DNA from 2 places in the Pseudazoarcus sp. NS36 genome. Region 1 is predicted to be linked to the other one. Evidence: predicted binding sites of a transcription regulator. Region 1 holds the regulator's gene; the other holds the start of a gene.
The links. Region 1 encodes HrcA, which represses chaperone genes, less so after heat shock. Its sites were predicted from a motif close to TNTTAGCACTCNNNGNCNNNGAGTGCTAANA; they were not measured.
Positions count from the first base shown of each region.

Region 1 (7,861 bases):
CGTCGGCCGTGATGTACGGCAGGTTCACTTCGGTTTGCGTGCCGGAGGACAGCTCGATCTTGGCTTTCTCGGCGGCTTCCTTCAGGCGCTGCAGGGCCAGCACGTCCTTCTTCAGATCGACGCCTTGCTCTTTCTGGAACTCGGTGACGATGTAGTCGATGATGCGCTGGTCGAAGTCTTCACCACCCAGGAAGGTGTCGCCGTTGGTGGCCAGCACTTCGAACTGGTGCTCGCCGTCGATGTCGGCGATCTCGATGATCGAGATGTCGAAGGTGCCGCCGCCGAGGTCATACACGGCGATCTTGGAGTCGCCCGGCTTCTTGTCCATGCCGAAGGCCAGCGCAGCCGCGGTCGGCTCGTTGATGATGCGCTTCACTTCCAGACCCGCGATCTTGCCGGCGTCCTTGGTGGCCTGACGCTGGCTGTCGTTGAAGTAGGCCGGCACCGTGATGACGGCTTCGGTCACTTCCTCGCCAAGGTAGTCCTCGGCGGTCTTCTTCATCTTGCGCAGCACTTCCGCGGAGACCTGCGGCGGGGCAATCTTCTTGCCGCGCACTTCCACCCATGCGTCGCCGTTGTCGGCCTTGCAGATGGTGTAGGGCATCAGGTCGATGTCCTTCTGCACTTCCTTCTCTTCGAAGCGGCGGCCGATCAGGCGCTTGACTGCGAAAAGGGTGTTCTTGGCGTTGGTGACGGCCTGACGCTTGGCCGGCGCACCGGTCAGGATCTCGCCGTCTTCCGCGTAGGCGACGACGGACGGCGTGGTGCGCGCGCCTTCGGAGTTTTCGATGACCTTCGGCTTGCCGCCTTCCATCACGGAAACGCAGCTGTTGGTGGTACCGAGGTCGATGCCGATGATCTTGCCCATGATTTCTTCCTTGTATTTCAAATTCGTTGGTCGCCCCGTGCGACCGTGTCATGGTCAATATGGGGCGGGGTGGCGAGCTTTCAAGCCCGCGTTGCGATGAAGGTCTATTTGGCCTTGGCGACCTGAACCAGCGCCGGGCGCAGCACGCGGTCATGCAGCGTGTAGCCCTTCTGCAGCACGGTCACGACGGTGTTGGGTTCGGCGTCCGATTCGATCGCGCCGATGGCCTGGTGCTTGTTCGGGTCGAACTTGGTGCCGAGCGGGTTTTCTTCGCTGACGGCAGCGCCTTCAAAAGCGGAGTTGAGCTGCTTGAGCGTCAGCTCGACGCCCTCGCGGAGCTTTTCGAGCGTCTGGTTCTCGGTGGCCAGCGCGGCTTCGAGGCTGTCACGCACGGGCAGCATTGCAGAGGCGAACTTCTCGGCGGCAAACTTCGACGCCTTGGCAATGTCTTCCTGCGCACGGCGGCGGATGTTCTCTGACTCGGCTTTTGCGCGCAGCCAGGCGTCGTGGTGCTCGGCGGCCTTCTGCTCGGCAATGCGGATGGATTCTTCGAGGCTGGGGGTGGTGTCCGTCTGCGCTTCGTGCTGCTCTGCAGGCGTGCCGTCGTCCTGGACGATCTCGGGTTCGGTGTGGTTCTGGTCCTGCATCGTTGCGACTCCGTTGGTTCATCGACCTGGTCGCAACTGGGGGCGCCGCAACGGTATTTCAAGTCCGTGTGCATTTAAAATTTCGCCAAACACGCTTCCGGACTGGCAGGCGCCCGGTTTGCAGGGCGGTGTATGCTAGCGAATCATTCCGCATCCGAAGTGTACGTCCCGGAATTCCATGAGCGACCTCCCTTCACGCATCGGCAGATTCGACATCATCGAGCAGGTCGGCAAAGGTGCGACCGCAACGGTCTACCGCGCCGTCAGCGAAGACCATCCTGAAGGGGTGGCGGTCAAGCACGTGCGTTTTCGTGGCGATGGGGAAGGGCAGGCGCGGCGAATCCGTCGCCTGCGCAAGCTGATCAAGGCCGAGGCGAGCGTCGTGCGGCGCCTGCAGCATCCGAACATCATCCGCATTCATGAAGTTGTCATCGAGGACGACGAGGCGCACGCCGTGATGGAGTATTTCCCCGGCAAGCCGCTGAGTCGTTACTGCACCTTCGATAACCTGCTGCCCTTGCACCGCGTCATGAGCATCGTGTTCAAGTGCTGCATGGCGCTCGACCACGCTTTTCGCCAGGGGGTGGTGCACCGGGACATCAAGCCCGACAACATCCTGGTGGATGACGACGACAACGTGAAGATCACCGATTTCGGGCTGGCGTTGAACATCAACAAGAAGGCGGACAGCGACTCCACCTTCATCGTCGGCGTGGGCTCTCCGGCCTACATGAGCCCGGAGCAGATCAAGAACTATCCTCTGAATCAGAAGACCGACCTGTACTCGCTCGGCGTCGTTTTGTACAACCTGCTGACTGGCCGCCTGCCGTTTCGGGCCGGCAACCACGCGCAGCTGGTTTACAAGATCCTCAACGCCGAGCCGCCGCCGCCCTCAGGCCTGAATCCGGAATTGCCGGAGTCGGTGGACAAGGTGGTGTTCAAGGCGCTGGAGAAGGATCTGTATTCGCGCTATCGCAACGGGGCGGAGTTTGCGCAGGACCTGTCCGGCATTCGTTATCGCATTGTCGACGAGAACCACCGCAGCATGGACACGCGGCGTTTCGCTGCGCTGCGCCGTCTGGCGTTCTTCACCGAGTTTGACGACATCGAGGTGTGGGAAGCGCTGCGCATCTCGTCGTGGCGCATCGTTCCGCCGCATACGGCGATCTTCCGCGAGGGCAACGAGGACGAACGCTTCGGCGTGCTGGTCGAGGGTGAGGTGGAGATGTCCGTCGAGGGCAAGCGCGTCGACACCCTGCTGCACGGCGAGATTTTCGGTGAGCTGGCCTGGATGGATGCGCCGGTGAGCCGTCAGATGTATTCGGTCGTCACGCTGCGCGACTGCACTTACCTCGAAGTCACGCCGGCGGCACTCGCGCTGGCCTCGGACGAATTGCAGGCGGCCTTCCGTAACCGTATCGCCTCGGTCGTCGCACGGCGTTGCGCGGACGGCATGCGTGCGCTGGCGGCCAGAGTAGGCAAGGAAGCCGCACGGGCAGATCGCACGGCAACCGGCAGTGCCGACCTGCAGCTGGTCGACGACTGATCAGACGCTCAGATCAACCTGACTGACGGTACCGACGCTGCCGTTCTCGTTCAGATAGACGCCGCTCTGGCGCATCACCCCGAGGGTTTCATTGGCAGTGTTGCGCAGTGTGAAGGGCGTTGCGACGCGCGCCAGTGACAATGCGCCCACGCCCGCTTCAGCCAGCGTCATCAGGCTGCCCTGACCATTCCCATCGGCTTGCCAGAGACGTAGCTGACTGAAAGCCGGGTCGGCTTCGTCGATCCAGCCATTGCCGTCGGCGTCGAGCGCGGCGAGTTCGGCAAAGCCGTTGCCACTCATCGGACCAAACAATTCCCTGCCGTCGTCGATGCGGCCGTTATCGTTGCGGTCGAAGGCCAGAAAGCCGCGGCCACCGACCGGTAACGGAAGCTCGTCCAGCGAGCCGTCGGCGTCGAGGTCAAAGGCAAAGCGCGCGTCTGACAGGCTTGCACCGCTGCCGGCGAAGTCGAGCATGAGCGGATCTTTCAGGCGGCGCGGCGTGCCGCTTTCGACGTCAAGAGCGAAACGCTCACTGAAACTGCGCTCCATCTCGAAAGCCACGTCGAAACGGATCTCGCGCCCGTCTGCCGTGCGTACCACGCCGGACGCGGCGAACCCGACACGCTCGTACTCCATGCGCTCGCCGCGCACGCTCATCGACATGCCCGAGCCGTCGCCGGCAGGCGGGGCCTCGCGCGGTGGGGTGTAGGTGCTGCCTGTTTCGGGTTTCAGGTCGGACATACGCAGCAAGTCGATGCTGCGACCGAGCATTTTCTCGATCATCGCGCGCAGCAGGAGCAGGCGCGGATCGTCCAGCGCGTCTTCTTCTGCTGCGGCGATTTGATCAAGGTCTGTAGTTGCTGATGCAGCAGGTTCCGCGGGACGCGGTCCCCAACGTTCGACGCTCACCGAAACGCTCTCGCGCTCATAGGCGAGATGAGTGGACTGCATCGCGATCTGTGCGCTTTCGATTTTCATGGCCGGCCTGCGAACGGATTAATCCGTGACAAGCCTGTTAACGGCAGAACGCGGAATTTCTTGAGGCCTGCGCTCAGCGTGCGGCGCCAAGATCCTTGGCGCGCAGTGCGGCCAGTTCCTGCTCCTGCGCGCTCGGCGGCGCGATATCAAGCCAGTTGCCGAGGTGCGATTCGGCCACAATGCCGAGTGCGGCAATCCAGTCCGGTCGTTCGTTCAGACAGGGGATGTAGTGGAATTCGCTGCCGCCAGCCTCAAGGAAGGCCTCGCAGCACTCCATGGCGATTTCTTCCAGCGTTTCCAGGCAGTCGGATACGAAGCCGGGGCAGATCACGTCAGCGCGTTTGAGTCCTTCGCGCGCGAGCTTCTGCAGGGTCGGCTCGGTATAGGGCTGCAGCCATTCGGCCTTGCCGAAGCGTGACTGGAAAGTGATCTGCCAACGCTCGCGCGGCAACTGCAGCGCTTCGGCGAGCAGCCGGGCGGTCTTGTGGCATTCGCAGTGATACGGGTCGCCGAGATCCAGCGAGCGGCGCGGGATGCCGTGAAAGCTCATGATCAGTTTGTCCGGCTCGCCATTGGCCTGCCAGTGTTCGCGCACGCTGGCGGCGAGCGCAGCGATGTAGCCGGGGTGGTCCTGGAAGCTGCGCACGAAGCGGATCTCGGGCTGGTTGCGCCAGTGCGTGATGCAGCGTGCGACTTCGTCCATGACGCTGGCGGTGGTGCTGGCGGCGTACTGCGGATAGAGCGGCAGCACGACGATGCGGGTACAGCCAGCGGCACGCATGCGGTTCAGTGCAGCCGGGATCGAGGGTTCACCGTAGCGCATGGCCCAGTCAACCACGACCTGGCCGTGGCCGTTGTGCAGCAGCTGCCCGGCGAGCAGCTTGGCCTGCTTTTCGGTATGGAATTTGAGCGGCGAGCCTTCATTGGTCCATACCGTGGCGTACTTGGCGGCCGACTTTTTCGGGCGCAGGGTCAGGATGATGCCGTTGAGGATCGGCCACCACACGACACGCGGAATCTCGACCACGCGTGGGTCGGACAGAAACTGTTTGAGGTACTTGCGCAGCGCGGGCGCGGTGGGCGCTTCCGGGGTGCCGAGGTTGGCGATCAGGACGCCGGTTATCGGCGCCGTACCGTGCGTGTAGGCGGGTTCGGTCCAGTAGCGGGCCATGCGGGGGAATCCTTGCGGTGCGTGAGAGGCGATTGAGACCGTGGCCGGCCTCAATCGTTGCTGTGCGAGAGCGCGTTCGACAGCAGGCGGGCAGTGATGTCGACAATCGGAATCACGCGGTCGTAGGCCATGCGCGTCGGGCCGATGACGCCGACCGAGCCAACCACCTTGCCGTCGACCTCGTAGCCGGCCGTGATGACGCTGCAGCCGTCGAGCTCTTCCATGCCGGATTCGTTGCCGATGAAGATCTGTACGCCGTTGGCGCGGTTGGACAGTTCGAGCAACTGGATCAGCCCGGTCTTGCGCTCGAAGAGCTTGAACAGCTCGCGGATGCGCGACATGTTCGACGACAGGTCCTCGACATCGAGCAGGTTGGTTTCGCCGGAGAGTACGTAGCTGTCCGGTGAGTCGGCCAGTTCGCCGCTGGCTTCCACCGTGGCGCTCATCAGTTCCGAAATATCGCTGCGCAGTTGCTGCAATTCGCCCTGCAGGCGATTGCGCATCTCTTCAAAGGCTTGACCGACGTAGTGTGCGGTCAGGTAGTTGCCAGCCTCGGTCAGCTCGCCCGGCGTATAGCTGCGCTTGGTGTGCAGGATGCGGTTCTGCACGTCACCGGCAGTGGTGACGATGATCAGCAGGATGCGTGCGTCGGAAATGCGCACGAACTCGATCTGGCGGATGCGCACGGTTTCATGGCGTGGGCTGACCACCACGCCGGCGAAATGCGTGAGGCTGGACAGCAGGTGCGAAGCCGAACTGATCAGACGCTGCGGCTGGTCCGGCAGCAAGTGACCGCGCAATTCCATGATGCGCGAGCGCTCCATCGGCTGCACCGTGAGCAGCGAATCGACAAAGAAACGGTAGCCGCGCGAGGTCGGCATGCGGCCGGCCGAGGTGTGCGGGCTGGTGATGAAGCCCATTTCCTCCAGGTCGCTCATGACGTTGCGCACGGTGGCCGGCGACAGTTCGAGCCCGGAGTGTTTGGACAGCGTGCGCGAGCCGACCGGCTGGCCTTCCTCGATATAGCGTTCGATCAGCGTCTTGAGCAGGATCTGTGCGCGAGCGTCGAGCGTGGGTTGGGTCATGTCGCCTTCGTGGTGTCGTTCAGCGTGCATTATTCAGGACGCAGCCGAGCCCTGTCGAGATCGCCGGGCACATCGGCGATTGTGGTTTAATCCGCGCATGAAAAATGCCTTCCGCACGGTCGCGCTCGTCGGCAAGTACCAGGACCCCGGCGTCGAGGATGCGATCCTTGAGCTTGCCACGTTTCTCACTGCACGCGGCCTCTCCGTATGGATCGAAGAGGGTACGGCCGGTTCCATCGTCAAACTGTGTCCGGGATGCGAAGCGCACGACTATGCCGCGATTGGCCGCGCCTGTGACCTGGTGGTGGTGCTCGGCGGTGATGGCACCATGCTGCACGCTGCGCGAACCCTGGGCCACAGCGATGTGCCGCTGGTCGGTGTCAATCGGGGCCGTCTGGGTTTTCTGACCGACATCAGCCGCGATGAAGCGGTGCAGCATCTGGCGAACATCCTTGAAGGGCGCTACAAGGAAGAGCATCGCTTCATGCTCGATGCGGTGGTGACGCGCGATGGCGTCGAGATGAAGCGCATGTCGGCCTTCAACGACGTGGTGCTGAACAAGGGGGAGTCGGGGCGGCTGCTGGAGTTCAACGTCAGCGTGGACGGCGAATACGTCTATACCCAGCGTTCTGACGGCATGATCGTGTCGACCCCGACCGGTTCGACTGCGTATTCACTCTCTGCCAACGGCCCGATTCTTCATCCGACGGTGCATTGCATCGCGCTGGTGCCCCTGGCGCCGCATGCGCTGACGGCGCGGCCGGTGACGTTGCCCGATACCTGCCGCATCGAGATCGAATTGCTGGGCCCGCACGACGGTGGAATCTTCTTCGACGGGCATGAGCGCTTTGATGCCTGTCCGGGAGACCGGTTGAGCATTGCACGTGCGCCCGGCACCATTCGTCTGTTGCATCCCGAGAGTTACAGCTATTTCGCCATGTTGCGCGAGAAGCTCCACTGGAGCGCGGCGCCGAGTACCCCCGCATGCTGAGACGCCTGACCATCCGCGATTTTGTCATTGTCGACCGGCTTGAACTCGAGTTCGAGTCCGGCTTCGGGACCCTGACCGGCGAGACCGGCGCCGGCAAGTCCATCCTGCTCGACGCGCTGGGCCTCGCGCTCGGCGACCGTGGTGACGGTGCCACGGTGCGCACCGGCCAGGACAAGGCCGATATCGTTGCCGAGTTCGATCTGCCGCCGAACAGCCCCTTGGCCCAATGGCTGGCCGACAGCGATCTGCCTGCGGATGACGACATGGTCCTGCTGCGCCGTGTGGTCGATGCCGGTGGGCGTTCGCGTGGCTGGATCAACGGTGTCCCCGTTACGCTCGCGCAGTTGCGTGAAGCCGGTGAATGGCTGGCCGACATCCATGGTCAGCATGCTCATCACGCCTTGTTGCGCGGTGACGCGCAGCGCAGCCTGCTCGATTCCCATGCGGGCGCTGCGGCGCTTGCCTCCGAAGTGGCGGAGCTGCATCGAGTCTGGCAGCGCTTCGCGCGGCAGCGCGAGGCGGCCGAAAGTGATGCCGCGGCGACCCAGCGTCAGCGCGAACTGCTCGTGTGGCAG
Region 1 is NZ_BAAKJA010000010.1:32,675-40,535, forward strand. Features, by position in the region: gene dnaK (molecular chaperone DnaK) at 1-868, opposite strand, end outside; gene grpE (nucleotide exchange factor GrpE) at 973-1,515, opposite strand; gene AC6H0R_RS14740 (serine/threonine-protein kinase) at 1,694-3,061, shown strand; gene AC6H0R_RS14745 (SPM autocatalytic domain-containing protein) at 3,062-4,039, opposite strand; gene hemH (ferrochelatase) at 4,113-5,210, opposite strand; gene hrcA (heat-inducible transcriptional repressor HrcA) at 5,261-6,295, opposite strand; gene AC6H0R_RS14760 (NAD(+) kinase) at 6,393-7,286, shown strand; gene recN (DNA repair protein RecN) at 7,280-7,861, shown strand, end outside.

Region 2 (7,861 bases), on a different contig from region 1:
TGGCGCGATGGCGCGTGGCGGTGATGTTTTCATACTCGACATGGGGACGCCCGTGCGCATCACCGACCTTGCCCGACGCATGATCGAACTGTCGGGCCTGAGCGTGCGCGACGCGGCGCATCCGGACGGTGACATCGAGATCACCTACACCGGTTTGCGACCGGGCGAAAAACTGTTCGAGGAGTTGCTGCTCGGCAACGACACCGAACCCACCGCCCACCCGCGCATCCTGCGCGCACATGAAATCCATCCATCGCTCGCGCAGCTGGAGGCAGCGCTGGACGAAGTCTCCGCGACCGCCCTCAACGGAGACGCCGGACAGATCCGTGCCGCCCTGCAAGCGCTGATACCCGAATACGCCCCCGCTGCGGAGCTTCGCGCATGAACGACCGAAATCCGCTCGCGAACCGTCTGGGTTCCGTCGCCCGCCTGCTCGATCCAGCATGGGTGGCGTTCTTCGCAAGCCTGCTGCTTTCGGCAATTGCGATTTCATTGAGCATTGCGCCAAACAACGACGGCATGCTGTACGTCGAGGCCGCCGCTGCCTATCAGCAGGGCGGCCTGGCCGCCTCGCAGCAGATCTTCGACTGGGCCGGCTGGCCCATGCTGATCGCCACGCTCTCTTCGCTCAGCGGGCTGGAGGCACAGACTGCGGCCTACCTGCTCTCGGCACTGCTGCTGGCCGGCACCTGCGCGCTGGTCGTGATGTGCGCGCGCGAGCACTTCCCGCACACCGGCTGGGCCGCCTTTGCCGTTGCCATCGCACTGCCCTCGCTCAATGCCTATCGCGACTACATCATGCGCGAATACGGCGCATGGTTTTTCGTGCTGCTGGGGCTTTGGCTGGCACTGCGGGCGGCACGGCACGGTCGGTTGTTGCCCCTGCTCGGCGCCCAGGCAGCCATCTGCGCGGCCGCGGTCTTCCGCCCCGAGTGCCTGATCTTCCTGCTCGCACTGCCGCTCTTTGAGCTCACCCGCCCGCGTGGCAACCGTGCGCCCCTGCGCATTCTGACGGCCTCCGCCGGGCTGGCGCTCGGCGGCCTTGGGCTGCTCGCGTTGTGGACCATGGGCGAACTCGCTCCGGGCAGCCGGATCGCGATGCAACTTGCATCGGCGCATCCGGCAGGCATCTTGCAGGATCTGCACGCGGGCGCAGAGGCGCTGGCCGGCTCGGTTCTAAACAAATACTCGGCGGACGAGGCGGGCACCATCCTGGTGTTCGGCCTGCTGTCCATCCTGCCGATGAAATTCATCGGCAATCTGGGATTGTTCTGCATTCCAGCCGCCTATGCCCTGCGCGTCGAGCGCCCCGCTGCACTACTGCGCCAGACGACCCTGTTCGCGTGGTGCTTCGCGTTGTACACCGCGGTGCTGCTGGTATTCCTGTTCAACAGCTTCTTCCTGACCTCGCGTTACGTGGCCTTGCTGAGCCTGCTGTGTCTCCCGCTGGCCGCACTGGGCCTGCAGGCACTGTTCGGGCGGGGCGGCTGGATACGCGTGACGGTCGTCGTCTTGATCGCACTGTTCGCACTTTCGCACGTGGTGTCGACGAGCCCGCCGAAGACGCGCTACGCCGACAGTGCGGACTGGATACGGGCTCAGCATCTGACTGCAGAACGAATCTACTTCGAGGATCCGACTGTCGCCTATCTGGCCGGCATGGGCTACAGTCAGCGGCCGAATGCCGGCCTCGGCAACCGTGACCGGGCCGCCGCCGCAGCGCAGCGGGGACGCATCGACTACCTGGTGCTGTCAGGTCGCAGCGAAGACGCTGTCGAGCGCCAATGGGCGCAGTCGTACGATCTGGATACGGTGGCCGAATTTGCCGACGCGCGTGGTCGCGCCATCCGCGTTTACCGCCACACCCCGGACTGAGCGTGGCGAATCAGCCGCGCACGAAGGTCAGCACCAGGCGCTTCAGGGTATTGGCATCGAGGACGCTGCCGGCACGGCTGTTGAAGGCCGCAGCGTAGTATCGACGGCTTTCAACGTAGCGACCGCCCTTGAACAGCAGCCCCGCCATCGAGCGCAGGCGTTCGGCACGGTACAGGGCTTCGAGATGCTGCAGGCCGCTCGGCATGTACTGGGCATCGAAGAGCAGATCGACCGGCTTGAGACCCGTGTGGAGTACCCGGTCAGCCTGTTCGCGCACCCGTTCGTTGTGATCGTGGATGCGGCACATCGGATGATGGATGGCGATTGCCGGGTGATTGGCGATGATCCGCCCGATCAGCACGATATCGGTGTTGTTGCGCAAGCCTTCCGGGTAGCGGAAACGCTGCAGCAAGGCCCGCGGGATGACACTGCTGCAGTGCTGCAGGCCGGTGAGTTTGCGCAGCAGGAAGCGGCGCAGGCGCCGCTCGGCATCGTCCGGCGCATCCACCGCACAACGTGTGCGCTTACTCCCATCCTCTGAAACGGACACATAGCCGCCGTAGAAGATGCGTGAATCGGCCGCCTCACCGTGGGCCTGGATGTGTTGCGCAAAGACTTGCAGCGCATCAGGCAGCAACTCGTCGTCGGCGTCAAGAATGCAGATGAAGCGCCCGCGCGAGCATGCGATTCCGTCGTTGTAGGCGCTGGCCTGACCACCGTTCTCCCTGCGCACGCTGACGATCCGTCCGGCGTAGGCCTGCAGGCGCTCGGGCGTGTCATCGGTCGAGCCATCGTCAACGACGATGATCTCGCAGTCAGGCAAGGTCTGGGCAAGCACCGAGTCGATCGCGCGCGCGACGAAGCGTCCGTAGTTGTAGGTCGCAATGACTACGCTGAAGAGCGGCGCTGCGGTCGGAACGTCTGTCGGCATCTAGGGGCAAAAAGTGGTTGAACAGGCACGAGTTGGGGCTACGGCCCCACCGATGCTAAACAGCCCGCAGGGCGAATGACCGACTGTTACACGACGAAACACGGCACTAGCTCCCGCTCGGCACGTCATCCCCGCCTTCGCGAAACTGTACCGCGTGCAGTCGCGAATAGTGGCCGTCTAGCGCGAGCAGTTCGGCATGCGTGCCACGCTCGACGATACGCCCCTGATCCATCACCAGAATCAGGTCCGCCTTCTCGATGGTCGACAGACGGTGTGCAATGACCAGCGTACTGCGTCCGCGCATGACCCGATCAAGAGCGGCCTGGATGTGGCGCTCGGATTCGGTGTCAAGGGCAGAGGTGGCTTCGTCGAGGATCAGCACGGGGGCGTCCTTGAGCATGGCGCGGGCAATCGCCAGACGCTGACGCTGGCCGCCGGACAGCAAGACCCCGTTCTCACCGACCAGCGTGTCGAAGCCCTGCGGCAGACGATCAATGAATTCGCGCGCGAAGGCCATCTCTGCCGCATGCTCGACCGCCTCGCGCGGCGCGCTGGCCAGGTCGCCGTAGGCGATGTTGTTGGTCACGGTGTCGTTGAACAGCGTGACGTGCTGTGTGACCAGCGCAATGTGGCGGCGCAGGTTGCGCAGCGTGTAGTCCTCGACATCCACACCGTCGAGCAGGATGTCGCCCTCCTCGTGGTGATAAAAGCGCGGAATCAGGCTCGCCAGCGTGGTCTTGCCGCTACCCGAACGGCCGACCAGTGCGACCATCTGGCCCGGCTCGATGGTGAAGCTGACGTCGTCCAGGACCTGCGCCTCGTGGCCGGGGTAGCGGAAACTCAACTTGCGCACTTCGACCCGGCCCTCGACTCGCTCGCGCTCGACCGTGCCGCCGTCGGGCTCAACGGCCTCGTCGAGTTGCTCGAAGATGGTCTCGGCACCGGCCAGCCCTTTCTGAATGGTGGCGCTGACTTCCGACAGCTGGCGGATCGGCTTGGGCAGCAGGCCGGCCGCAGTGATGTAGGCGACCAGATCGCCGGCCGATGAATCGCCACGCAGCAACAACACGAGGAACAGCAGCACGGACATCGCGCTGTAGGTCACGAACTGCAGGGAAGGCGTAAAGGTGGCGCCGAGTCGCACCATCTTCAACTGCTTCTTCATGTTGTCGGCACTGGCATCTCGGAAACGCGCGGACTCGTAGCCCTCGCCGCCAAAGCTGCGCACCACGCGATAGCCCTGAATGGTTTCGGAGGCAACATGGGTGACGTCACCCATGGCCTCCTGGATCTTGTGGCTCTGCTTGCGGAACTTGCGGCTGGCGCTGGTCACCATGACGCCGATCAGCGGCAGGATGGCGACCATCACGAGGGTCAGCTTCCAGTTCATCCAGAGCAGGAAACCGAACAGGAAGATCACCGACAGGCCTTCACGCACGACAGTCTTGATGGCGTCCGTGGCCGCGCCCGTAACCATCGTGACGTTGTAGGTGATGCGAGAGATCAGATGTCCGGAGTTGTGCTGATCGAAGTAGCCATTGGGCAAGCGCAACAGGTTGTCGAACAGCGCACGACGCAAGGAATCGACCAGCCCCAGCGAGACCCGCGCGATATAGTAGCTGCCGAGGAAGGAACCAACGCCCTGCCACAGCGCGATGCACACCAGGAATAGCGGCACGGCATGCAGGAACTGCATGCCGGAGAACAACGGAATACCGGACATCACCGCGGCATTCGGGTCAATCAGGCCGTCCACGAAGAACTTCAGCACCGCCGCCATCATCGGCTGCGACGAGGCGAAGATCAGGAAACCGAACAGGCTCAGCGCAAACCAGCCGATGAAGGGCTTCAAGTAGCCGAGCAGCCGCAGGTAGATCCTGACCGAGGATGCGTTCGGGGGAGATTCGGAGCGCGCCTTGGGCGCGTTGAGGGATTTCATCGTGCGGCGGATGTTAACACGGACATCCGCCGCACGCGGGTTGAGGCCTGAACGGCCTGTCAGGCGGCGATGAGCCCGCGCATCTTCTGCATGGCCTTGGCTTCGATCTGGCGAATGCGCTCGGCCGAAACGCCATACTCGGCAGCCAGCTCGTGCAGCGTCGCACCGCCGTCCTCGACCAACCAACGGCGGCGCACGATGTCACGGCTGCGCTCGTCCAGACTGGCCAGCGCATCATGCAGACCTTCATCGCACAGACGCGCCTGCTCGGCCTGCTCAAGCACATCGGAAGGCTCGGCATGCGGATCGGGCAAATAGGCGATCGGAGCGAAAACATCGTCCTCGTCGCCGGAGCCTTCCAGCGGCATGTCGCGCCCGGTCAGACGGGTCTCCATCTCGACCACCTCCTCGGGCTTCACACCGAGCTTCGCGGCCATGGCATCGACATCGTCGCGGCTGAGCGTATTGCTGTCGGTCTTCATTCTGCGCAGATTGAAGAACAGCTTGCGTTGCGCTTTGGTCGTCGCGATCTTGACCAGACGCCAATTGCGGATGATGTACTCGTGAATCTCGGCCTTGATCCAGTGGATCGCAAATGACACCAGGCGCACGCCGCGGGTCGGGTCAAAGCGCTTGACCGCCTTCATCAGACCGATGCTGCCCTCTTGAATCAAATCCGCATGCGGCAGACCGTAGCCAAGATAGCCACGTGCAATCGACACCACCAGTCGCAAATGGGACATCACCAGCTGACGCGCCGCATCCACATCCCCTTCGTCACGCAACCGGGTCGCCAGCGCGCACTCTTCCTGCTCGCTCAGCAGCGGAATGCGATTGACGGACTGAATGTACTGATCGATGCTGCCCGCGGCAGCCGGAACCGGAAAAGACAGGGCGTGAGTCATGTTTGTCCAACCTCCTGTGCGAGGCATTTTAGCACTCGCGGGATATGAGTGCTAAGACCACCGGAGGTTCCCGACATCAACGGACACACATCCGTCCTTACGAGGCGGTAGACTGCCGACTGCATTGACACACTAACGACGAAAAGCTTGAAATCCATATCTCAAGAGGCATGGCTCGAACTGCGCCTGAATGCAGTGTCCGTGGAGAAGGACCGCCACGGCGAGAAAGTCCTGCTGCAGCCCGACGGCACTTACATCAAGCTCTTCCGGCGCAAGCGCCTGCTCTCCTCGGCCGCGTGGAATCCATACGCGCAGCGCTTCGCCGACAACTCCGAAGCCCTGCAACGGCGTGGCATTCCCTGCCCGCAGGTGATCGACGTCTTCCGCATCGGCGAGATCGCACGGGACGCCGTGCACTACCACCCGCTACCTGGCGAGACGCTGCGCGACCTGCTGAAAAAGCCGATGGAGAACATGGAGCGTGGCTACCTGCGCATCGCGCTCAATCTGTTCATACGCCGGCTGCACGATCTGGGCATTTACTTCCGCTCGCTGCACCTTGGAAACATCGTGCTGATGCCCAGCGGCGAGCTCGGTCTGATCGACATCTCCGACCTGCGCGTGCATCGGCGTCCGCTCAGCATGTTCTGGCGCAAACGCAACCTCAACCGCATGGAAGGCTTCCCCGAGGAGCGTGAGTGGCTCGACCGTGCCATCATTCTTGATCCCAGCCACAAGCCGCCAGTCAGCCGCCTCAAGTGAAACCCACGCTCAAAGACTTTCTGTTGGCCAACCTCTCGGCGCTGCTGCGCGGTCGCTTCTTCATGCGCAAAGGGCACCGCCCCCCGGCCGGGCATCACGTACCCGAGGGCTTCGCAGGTGTCGGCGTGGCCACCAACGCAGACCCGGCCACCGACGCTGCCGTCATCCGCATCCTGCGTGAAACAGGCATCCGCCGCGTGCGGCTGGACTTCAGCTACGGCGATGGCGAGAACCACGTCGCGCGCTTTCTGGAAGCGCTGCTTGCGGCTAACTTCGACGTCATGCTGCATCTGGTGCAGCCGGCGAACACCGCGCAAGCCATGCCGGCCGCTGACGCCGCAAAAACGTGGCGAAATTTCGTTTCCGGGACGCTGGATCGCTTCGGAACACGCATCGGCATCCTTGAAGCCTGCTCCACAGTGAACCGCAAACGCTGGGCCGGTTACTCCCTGGAAGGCTTCCTCGAGGCCTGGCAGATCGCCCACGCGGAAACCCGCAAACGCGGCATCCCCCTCGCCGGCCCCAGCGTGACCGACTTCGAACCGGTCTGGAACATCGGCCTGCTGCAGCTGCTGCGGGATCGCGGGCTGCTGCCCGACATCCATACCGACAACCTGTTCTCCGAACGCTGCACCGAACCGGAGCGCTGGGACCACAAAATCCTCGGCCATACCCTGGCCCCGCTGATCCGCTTCAACCTGATCCGCAAAGCCCGCCTGTTGCAGCGCATCGGCGCGGACTTCGGCGTACCGCGCCTGATGTCGCCCGCGGCCTTCTGGACCTTGCCGCGCATCGAGCGCTTCCTGCCCGACAGCGAGCAGAAGCAGGCCGACTATCTCAGCCGCTACATGGTGCTGTGCGCCGCTTCCGGCGCACTGGAAGCGGCCTGGTGGGGAGCGCTGGTGTGCCATCGCGAAGGTTTGGTGGATGACGGAGAGTTTGCGTACCCGAAGCTCGAACGCATCACGCACTACGCCCGCATCGACGGGCAGGCTTCGGATTTCCGCGCGCGGCCGGCGCTAGCTGCGCTGACTGCGTTTGCACGCACCATTCCCGGCAGTCGCTACGAAGGACGTCTCAACAGCGGTGCATCCGGACTCGAGATACACGCATTCCGCAGCACTGAACACCTAGTGCACGTTGCATGGACTAGCAACGGACGTGCAGCCGCCACCTGCGACCTGTACCGCGCTGGAGACTTTGCCGAGGCCGAATGGATTGATCGCGACGGACAACAGCAGGACGAAGAACCCACTCTGATCACAGAATCCCCCCTGTATCTGCGCTGGCCAGCAAACCGCACGGTGCGTCTGCTGGACACCGCCGCTCCGCTATCCGGTGTCGTCATCCATCGCCACCTCCCGCAGCTGCGGCACTACTACCATCGAGATGCCACGTGGCACGGCATGGTGCTCGCCGCCTGCCGCGCGGATGCGGACCTGCTGATCA
Region 2 is NZ_BAAKJA010000002.1:425,005-432,865, forward strand. Features, by position in the region: gene AC6H0R_RS05180 (polysaccharide biosynthesis protein) at 1-385, shown strand, start outside; gene AC6H0R_RS05185 (hypothetical protein) at 382-1,875, shown strand; gene AC6H0R_RS05190 (glycosyltransferase family 2 protein) at 1,886-2,806, opposite strand; gene msbA (lipid A export permease/ATP-binding protein MsbA) at 2,913-4,745, opposite strand; gene rpoH (RNA polymerase sigma factor RpoH) at 4,805-5,650, opposite strand; gene AC6H0R_RS05205 (lipopolysaccharide kinase InaA family protein) at 5,798-6,412, shown strand; gene AC6H0R_RS05210 (lipopolysaccharide kinase InaA family protein) at 6,409-7,861, shown strand, end outside.
Region 2: a site for HrcA is predicted at 5,677-5,707, ahead of rpoH (RNA polymerase sigma factor RpoH). Genes of this name have one in related genera too.